4 regions of the Cellulosimicrobium sp. I38E genome follow, and region 1 is predicted to be linked to each of the others. Evidence: predicted binding sites of a transcription regulator. Region 1 holds the regulator's gene; each other region holds the start of a gene.
What was found. Region 1 encodes Rex, which represses fermentation and respiration genes when NADH is low (regulators of the CRP and FNR family bind a similar motif). Its sites were predicted from a motif close to CTTGTGAANNNNTTCACAAG; they were not measured.
Positions count from the first base shown of each region.

Region 1 (2,185 bases):
GTCGCCCGGTGTAGAAGCCGTCCTCGTGCTCCGCGACGGTGCCGAGCGCGCCGGTCGTGCCGAGGCGGCGGGCGATGAGCTCGCCGATCTCGACCGGGGTCGCGGAGACCAGCCACACCTGGTGCCCCGCGGCGAGGTGCTCGTCGAGCAGGCGGCGCGTGCCGGGGTAGATGCGCAGCGAGAGGACGGTGTCGTAGACCTCCTCGCCGATCGCGGTGACCTCGGCGACGGAGCGGCCGGCGATGAGCGCGAGCGCGCGCGACCGGATGCGGTCGATCTGCTGCTTGTTCTCGCCGAACAGGAGATAGCGCGCCTGGTGGACGGCGAAGCGCGCGATGTCGAGCGTCGAGAAGAACTCGCGCTGGTAGAGGGCGCGGGCGAGGTGGAACGACGACGCGCCGCGGATGATCGTGTTGTCGACGTCGAAGAACGCGGCGGTGCGGTGCGCGGGGGCGGGCGGCGTGCGCTCGGCGGCCGGTGCGTCCTCGGGGTCCGTCGACCCGGGGGGCGGGACGGGGCCCGGACCGGAAGACGTCGCCATGACCCCACTCTAGGCGGTCTCCGGACCGTCCCGGGGGCGGGTCCCTCGTACCCTGGGAGTCGTGACCACCTCCGACGCCCCCGCCCCTCCCGTCGTCCTCTACGGCCGCGCGGGGTGCCACCTGTGCGACGACGCACGGGCGGTCGTCGAGGCGGTGTGCGCCGAGGCGGGGGTCGCGTGGGCGGAGGTGGACGTCGACGCGCCGGGCGCGGACCCGGTGCTGCGCGAGCAGTACGGCGAGTACGTCCCGGTCGTGACGGTCGGCGGCGTCCAGCAGGGCTTCTGGCGGGTGGACGCCCGCCGGCTCGCGCGCGCGGTGGGTCGGATTTCGACGGCGCGCGCGGACCTGGGATGATTCCTCCCGGTGGAGCGTGACCGTCGACGAGGACGGTCCCAGGGACGACGGGGTGACGGGTGGCTGAGCAGGTAGTCGGTGAGGTGACGGCGCCGGGGATCCCGAGCGCGACGGTGGCGCGGCTCCCGTCCTACCTGCGGGCGCTGCGGGACCTCGTGGCGCGGGGGGTGGCGACGACGTCGTCGGTCGAGCTCGCGGAGCTCTCCGGCGTGGGCCCGGCGCAGCTCCGCAAGGACCTGTCGTTCCTGGGCTCGTTCGGCACGCGCGGCGTCGGGTACGACGTGGACTCGCTCGCGCAGTACATCACCGAGGCGCTGGGGCTCGTGGACGAGCACCGCATCGCGATCGTCGGGATCGGCAACCTGGGGCACGCGCTCGCGAACTACTCGGGCTACGAGCAGCGCGGCTTCCACGTCGCGGCGCTCCTCGACGCGTCGCCGGACGTCGTCGGGACGCGGGCGGCGGGTCTCGTCGTCGAGCACGTCGACGCGCTCGAGGAGGTCGTGGCGCGCGAGAAGGTGTCGATCGTGGTCCTCGCGACGCCCGCGGCGCACGCGCAGTCGGTGGCGGACCGCGTCGTCGCCGCCGGGGTGCGCGAGATCCTCAACTTCGCGCCGCGCGCCCTCCAGGTGCCCGCGGACGTCGACGTGCGCGGCGTGGACGTCGGCAGCGAGCTCCAGATCCTCGCGTTCCACTCCCAGGCTCGCGCGCTCGCCGAGGCGCAGGACCGCTGAACGACGAAGGGCCGCGTGCTGGTGCACGCGGCCCCTCGGGCGGCACCCCTGCCGGTGGGTGCAGCGTTCCCGGGGAAGGGTCCCGGGGAAGGGTGTCCGGGAGTCGGTCGTCAGCCCTGCTTGATGGCCGAGACGTCGAGCGCGATCTTGATCTTGTCGCCGACGAGCACGCCGCCGGTCTCGAGCGCCGCGTTCCAGGTCAGCCCGAACTCCTTGCGGGAGATCTCCGTCGTCGCCTCGAAGCCGGCGCGCGCGTTGCCGAACGGGTCGGTCGCGGTGCCCGCGAACTCGGTCTCGAGCTCGACCGGCTTGGTCACGCCGTTGATGGTCAGGTCGCCCGCCACGACGAAGTCGTCGCCGTCGCCGGAGATGCTGGTCGACGCGAAGCTCCACGTCGGCTTGTTCTCGGCGTCCCAGAAGTCCGCGCTGCGCAGGTGGTTGTCGCGGTTCGCGTCGCCCGTGCTCACGGACGCCGCGTCGAGCTCGGCGGTCACGGAGGTCGACTCGAGGTCGTCGCCCACGGTGATGGTGCCGGCCGTGATGGCGAGCGTGCCG
Region 1 is NZ_LUAZ01000034.1:11,879-14,063, reverse strand. Features, by position in the region: gene A0J59_RS12180 (HAD family phosphatase) at 1-541, opposite strand, end outside; gene A0J59_RS12175 (glutaredoxin family protein) at 603-896, shown strand; gene A0J59_RS12170 (redox-sensing transcriptional repressor Rex) at 956-1,630, shown strand; gene A0J59_RS12165 (YceI family protein) at 1,741-2,185, opposite strand, start outside.

Region 2 (2,185 bases), on a different contig from region 1:
CGGGGTCGAGGCACACGTCGGCGACGCGGATCTCGACCGTCGGGTAGCGCGAGGACAGCCGCGCGTCGAAGTAGACCATGTTCTCGTCGAGGATCGTGCCGGTCGCGACGAGCCCGTCGACCGCCTCTCGGTACGCCTCAGGCGTCCCGAACGCCCGGGTCGGGCCCGAGGTGGGCCAGCGGGACCAGACCTGGGACCGGAAGCTCGCGTACCCGCTGTCCTGGCCCTGCCAGAACGGGGAGTTCGTGCTCAGCGCGAGGAGCGTGGAGAGCCACGGCCCGATGCGGTCGAGGACCGCGACGCCCTCGGTGTCGTCCGCGACGGCGACGTGCACGTGGCACCCGCTCGTGAGCTGCTCGCGCGCCGTGAGGCCGAACGCGGCGCGCGCCTCGAGGTAGCGCAGGCGCGAGACCGTCGTGCCCTCGAACGGCAGGGGAGAGGTCGAGAGCGCGGCGACCCGGGCGCCGACGCGGTCCGCGGCCTCCTGGGCACGCCGACGGCCGTCGCGGATCTCCGTCGCGAGGTCGTCGAGCTCGCGACGCGGATGAGTCGCCGTCTCGAGCTGCTCCTCCATGAACTCCGACTCGAGCGAGCCGGTCCCGCCGCCCTTGTCGTCGGTCCCCGACGCCTCCAGGGCCTCCGCGGCCCGGGCGACCGGGTGCCCGTCGTCGCCGACGAGCAGGAACTCTTCCTCGACCCCTACGGTGCGCTTCACCCGGGCAGTCTCACACGGAAGCCGCCGGCTCGTCGGGCGAGCGTGTGACGTGCGTCCGTGTCGTGCGTCACGACCGTTCCGAGCGGGCATCGACCGGAGGTCGAGAGGGCTTGTGAAGGTCATCACAAGGCGACCTCGACGGGCCGGCGCGGATCCTCGGGAGCCGCAGGATCCCGCGGATTCTCGCGGGTTCCCGCGGGTCCCGCCCGGCTCGGGACCTAGGTCCCCGGCCGGCCCGAAACCCCTCCGTGAGCAGCGTCCTGAACCTAGCCTGGAGGTGGCGAAGGAGCCCGTCGGAACCTCGACCGAGGGCCTCCACCCGAGGCCCCGCGAGACCGGCGGGTCCGGCCGGCGCGCGGACCCGCGCGTCAGGCACGAGGGAGGTCCAGATGACCAGCGTTTCCGAGGCACCCGGCACGACGAGCGGCGGCCGTGCGGTGGAGGGCAGCGTCGACCCGCAGCACGACACCGCGCACGTCCCCGCGTGGGAGGGCTTCACCGACGGCCCGTGGCGCGACACGGTCGACGTGCGTGACTTCATCCAGCGCAACTACCGCCCGTACACGGGCGACGCGTCGTTCCTCGCCGGGCCCACGGAGCGCACGACGGGGATCTGGGACACGCTGTCCGCGATGTTCCCCGAGGAGCGCGAGATGGGGATCTACGACGTCGACCCCCACACGCCCGCGGGGATCACGGCGCACGCGCCCGGCTACATCGACAAGGCGCACGAGGTCATCGTCGGCCTCCAGACCGACGCCCCGCTCAAGCGCGCGATCATGCCGAACGGCGGCTGGCGCATGGTCGAGGGCGCGCTCCAGACCTACGGCTACGAGGTCGACGAGACCCTGAAGAAGGTCTTCACCGAGTACCGCAAGACGCACAACCAGGGCGTGTTCGACGTCTACCCGCCGAACGTCCGCGCGGCCCGCAGCTCGCACATCATCACCGGCCTGCCCGACGCCTACGGCCGCGGCCGCATCATCGGCGACTACCGCCGCGTCGCGCTCTACGGGGTCGACGCGCTGATCGCCGCGAAGAAGCTCGACAAGCTCGGCCTCGACACGCAGCCGTTCAGCGAGCAGGTCGTGCGCGAGCGCGAGGAGCACGCCGAGCAGATCCGCGCGCTCGGCGAGCTCAAGGAGATGGCCGCCGAGTACGGCTACGACATCTCCGGCCCGGCGACCACCGCCCGCGAGGCCGTGCAGTGGCTCTACTTCGCCTACCTCGCCGCGGTGAAGGAGCAGAACGGCGCCGCGATGTCGCTCGGCCGCACGTCGACGTTCCTCGACGTGTTCCTCGACCGCGACCTCGAGGCCGGCCGCATCACGGAGTCCGAGGCGCAGGAGATCATCGACGACTTCGTCATCAAGCTCCGCATCGTGCGGTTCCTGCGCACCCCCGAGTACGACGCCCTGTTCTCCGGCGACCCGACGTGGGTCACCGAGACCATCGGCGGCATGGGCGAGG
Region 2 is NZ_LUAZ01000028.1:73,202-75,386, forward strand. Features, by position in the region: gene A0J59_RS10230 (glutamate--cysteine ligase) at 1-715, opposite strand, end outside; gene pflB (formate C-acetyltransferase) at 1,105-2,185, shown strand, end outside.
Region 2: a site for Rex is predicted at 825-844, ahead of pflB (formate C-acetyltransferase). Genes of this name have one in related genera too.

Region 3 (2,185 bases), on a different contig from region 1:
GAGTGGGGGCTCGGGACGGGAACGCCCGAGCGGTGCCCGGGAAGACCTGTGGGTGGTGCGAGTGCCCGCGTCGTTGCGGGCCCACCTCGGGGGCTCATGACGAGGGCACCACCCTCGTCAGCCCCGCGATGACGCGGTCGACCCAGTCGCCGCCGCGGGGCTCGTAGCAGTCGGACAGGAGCTTGAGGACGAACCGCATGACGACCGGGCGCGGGAGCCCGTAGCGCGTGCAGATCCGCATGATCTCGGGGTGCTCGATGAGCTTCACGAAGTACCGGCCGAGCGTGTAGTAGCCACCGAGCTCGCGGCGCATGATCCGCGGGTACGTCTGGAGCGCGCGCTCGCGGCCGCCGTCGGTGAGCCGCACGCGCGACTGGGCGACGACGTCGGCCGTCGCCCGCCCGGCCTGCATCGCGTAGGCGATGCCCTCGCCGTTGAACGGGCTGACCATGCCGCCCGAGTCGCCCACGAGCAGCACGCCGCGCGTGTAGAGCGGGGACCGGTTGAAGCCCATGGGGAGCGCCGCGCCGCGCACGGGGGCGAGCTGGTTCTCCTCGGTGAACTCCCACTCCGCGGGCGCGTTGCGCATCCACGTGGCGAAGAGGTCCTTGTAGTCGACGTTCGCGGCGGACTGGCGCGCCGGCGTCGAGCTCACCGAGCCGAGCCCGACGTTCGCCGTGCCGTCCCCGAGCGAGAAGATCCAGCCGTAGCCGGGCAGCAGGTTGGACTCGCGCGGCTTGCCGTCCCACAGCTCGAGGTGGGACTCCATCCACGGGTCGTCGTGGCGCGGGGTGCGGAAGTACGTGCGGACGGCGACGCCGATCGGGCGGTCCTCGCGCCGCGCGAGGCCGAGCGCGAGCGCGAAGCGCGACGAGACGCCGTCGGCCGCGACGACGACGGGCGCGCGGTAGGTGACCTCGTCGCCCGCGCGCCGACCCTTGTCGTCCACGGGCCGGGCGGTGACGCCGACGACGCGCCCGGTGCGCTCGTCGAGCACGGGGCCCGTGACCGCGGTGCGCTCGAGGAGCTTGGCCCCCGTGCGCTGGGCGTGCTCGGCGAGCGTGCGGTCGAACGAGTGGCGGGCACGGGCCATGCCGTAGCTCGGGTACGACGCGAGGTCGGGCCACGCGAGCTCCCACGAGCGGCCGCTCGCGACGACGCGCAGGCCCTGGTTCCGGATCCAGCCGTCCTCGGCGCGCGTCGGCACGCCCATGCGCACGAGCTCGGCGACCGCGCGCGGCGTCAGGCCGTCGCCGCAGATCTTGTCGCGCGGGAACGACGACTTCTCCAGCAGCAGGACGCTCAGCCCGGCGGCGGCGCAGTAGTGGGCCGCCGCGGAGCCGGCCGGACCCGCGCCCACGACGATGACGTCGGCGTCGTCGAGCCTCGCGCCCACCGTGCTCACCTCACCGTCCGGTCGTCGGGACACCTCGTGGTGGTCCACCGTCACCCGGGTCGGGACACGGCGCACCCACTGTCCTTGTGAAGTCGGTCACAATGGACATCGCCACTCTAGTCACTCCCGGCGCGGGATGTGTAGCAAGGCGACCCTTCCCTGGGAGATCCTGTGACGAAGGTCCTCCCCTGCGACGACTCCCGACCCTGTGGCTCGGGACCGCCGGGCAAGGGGGCCGGAGCGGCGATGGCCTAGCCTCCCCGCGCTGCCCCGGGTCGCGCGGCGAGCTGCCGGCTCGCGTCGCCGCAGGTCAGCGACCTCCGGACGACGCCGCCCGCGTTCGTCCGAGCCGAGCGAGCACCACACCGGCCGCGGCCGCGAGTGCCGCGGCGGTCGCGAGCCACCACCCGTCGACCCCGGTGCGCGCCAGCCCGGGACCGGTCGACGGGGGCTCCTCCCCCGCTGCGGGAGGCGGGGCGGGGTCCGTGACGCCCACGAGGTGCACCGTCTCCAGCACCCCGGAGACCGCGCGGCGCGTGGACGACGGCGCGTCCGCCGACATCGCGACGCTCACCTCGACCCGGCCCGCCTCGCCCGGGTCGAGGACAGGCCCCTCCCAGGTCGCGGTGACCGGTGCGGCGCCGTCCAGCCGGATGTCGAGCCACGCGCCGAGCCCCGTCCGCGGAGCCGTCGGGTCGACGTCGGGCGCGAGGCCGACGAGGGCGCGCGCCGCCGTCGGGCCGTCGTTACGGACCCACAGGTGGCGCGTGACGGTCGTCCCCGGCACGA
Region 3 is NZ_LUAZ01000041.1:13,990-16,174, reverse strand. Features, by position in the region: gene A0J59_RS14135 (geranylgeranyl reductase family protein) at 95-1,396, opposite strand; gene A0J59_RS14130 (hypothetical protein) at 1,707-2,185, opposite strand, start outside.
Region 3: a site for Rex is predicted at 1,480-1,499, ahead of A0J59_RS14135 (geranylgeranyl reductase family protein). Genes of this name have one in related genera too.

Region 4 (2,185 bases), on a different contig from region 1:
TGCCGTCCTTGTCCTTCTTGATGACCTGGACGCGCTGGCCCGCGGTGATGGTCTCCCAGTCCTTCGGGTGCGCCGTCGGCATGAAGCCCTGGAGCGCCGTGAACTTGGTCTCCGGGCTCGCGAGGAGCTGGCCGACCAGGTACTGGGTGAGGTCGAGGTTCTTCAGGCCCGCGCCGACCATCGAGCCGAGGTTGTGCAGGCGCAGCGACGTGAACAGCCCGAGGTACTTGCCCTTCTTGAGGTACTTGGGGCTGAACCCGGCGTACGGGCCGAACATCAGGTACGTCTTGCCCTCGACGACCCGCGTGTCCAGGTGCGGGACGGACATGGGCGGGGAGCCGACGTCGGCCTTGCCGTACACCTTGGCCTGGTGCTGCGCGACGAGCTCGGGGCTGTCGGTGCGCAGGAACTCGCCGCTGATGGGGAAGCCGCCGTAGCCCTTGGCCTCGGGGATGCCCGCGGCCTGGAGCAGCGGCAGGGCACCGCCGCCCGCGCCGACGAACACGAACCGGGCCTCGACGGTCGAGCGGCGCTTCGGGGCGTTCCACGAGCGGTCCTTGACCGTCAGGCGCCAGCGGCCGTCCTTCGTCTTCTTGAGGTTCTTCACCTCGTGCTCGAGGAAGAGCTGCGTGCCCTGGGAGACGAGGTAGTCGACGAGCTGCTGCGTGAGGGCGCCGAAGTCGACGTCCGTGCCGCTCGTCGCGCGCGTCGCCGCGACCGGCTCGTCACCGTCGCGCTCCGCGACGAGGAGCGGCGCCCACTCGGCGATCACGGCGGGGTCGTCGCTGAACTCGAGCTCGCTGAACAGCGGGTGCTGGCGCAGCGTCTCGAACCGGCGGCGCAGGTAGTCGACGTTCTCCGCGCCGCGCACGAACGTCATGTGCGGCGTGCGGGAGATGAAGCTCGCGGGCTGCGGGAGCGCGCCCGTCGTGAGCAGGTGGTGCCAGAACTCGCGCGACACCTCGAACTGCTCGTTGATCTTCACCGCCTTGGTGATGTCGATCGAGCCGTCCGCCTTCTCCGGCGTGTAGTTCAGCTCGCACAGGGCGGCATGACCCGTCCCGGCGTTGTTCCACGGGTTCGACGACTCCTGCGCCACGGCGTCCAGACGCTCGTAGATGCGCACGGTCCAGGAGGGCTCCAGGACCTTGAGGAGAGCCCCCAGCGTGGCGCTCATGATGCCACCGCCGATGAGGGCTACGTCGATCTGGTCTGCGCTGCTTGCGGGGTTGCTCGCTCGACTCGACACGCTCCGATTCTACGCTTGTGAAAGAGTGCACTAACTGTGCGGTGCGTCACGGGCGTGCGTCACACTTTCCCGGGACGAACGTCCCGAGCGGCACAGGCCGGACGTCTCGCCCCTCGTGGCGCCGCCTTTCCACGCCGAGGTAGGACCGTGGTCGCGCGAGGTAGAGCCGTGGTTCGTGTGCTCGACGGCGTGTGGCTGGTTTGGGTGGTCGGGGTGGGTGGTGGTGCCGCGTCTACCATCCGCCGCTCGTTCCTCGCGGCTCCCGCCAGGCCCGCCACGACGCGGCACCACCACCCACCCCGCCCTACGTCGTCTCGCCCTGTTCGTTGCTCACCCGGGCTACCACCCGCGGCGTCGGTTCGTCCGCGTCGTCGCCCGTACGTCGCCGCTGAGCCGCGCGCGGGCCCGCGCGCCTACCGTCGTTCTCCCTGGGCGGGCAGAGGTCTCTCGCGTGACTTGGGTTCTACCTCGGCGGAGAGTAGGGCGAGGGCCAGGGGCCGATCTGGGGGAGGGGCGTCGGTTCGCCGGCGCGGAAGGCGTCGGGCTCGGCGTCGGGGGTGCGGCCCGCGAGCCAGGCGGCGACGTCGGTCAGGCGACCCCGGACGACGACACCGGCTCGCGCGTCGAACCCGGGGTCGCTCCCCACGGGAGTCTCCGAGTGGGGACCTGTCCCGGGTTCGGCAGCGAGGCGAAGGCCGCCCGGGCCCACTCTGAGCAGGGTGGGCTCGTCGGCGAGCTCGACCAGGACGTCCTCCGGGAGGCGGACCCCGAGGAAGTCGAGGAGGTGGAGTCCGAGCGCGCGCGGCCAGGTGTCGAGGTCGAGCCCGGCGTCGAGGTCGACGGCGTGGATCCGGACCTCGCGCCACCACGCGACGAGCGCGTCCACGACGGTCCCGTCGCGGTAGGTGACGCGCGCGTCCCAGCCCGGCGAGCCGG
Region 4 is NZ_LUAZ01000072.1:112,111-114,295, reverse strand. Features, by position in the region: gene mqo (malate dehydrogenase (quinone)) at 1-1,249, opposite strand, end outside; gene A0J59_RS19070 (maleylpyruvate isomerase family mycothiol-dependent enzyme) at 1,713-2,185, opposite strand, start outside.
Region 4: a site for Rex is predicted at 1,264-1,283, ahead of mqo (malate dehydrogenase (quinone)). Genes of this name have one in related genera too.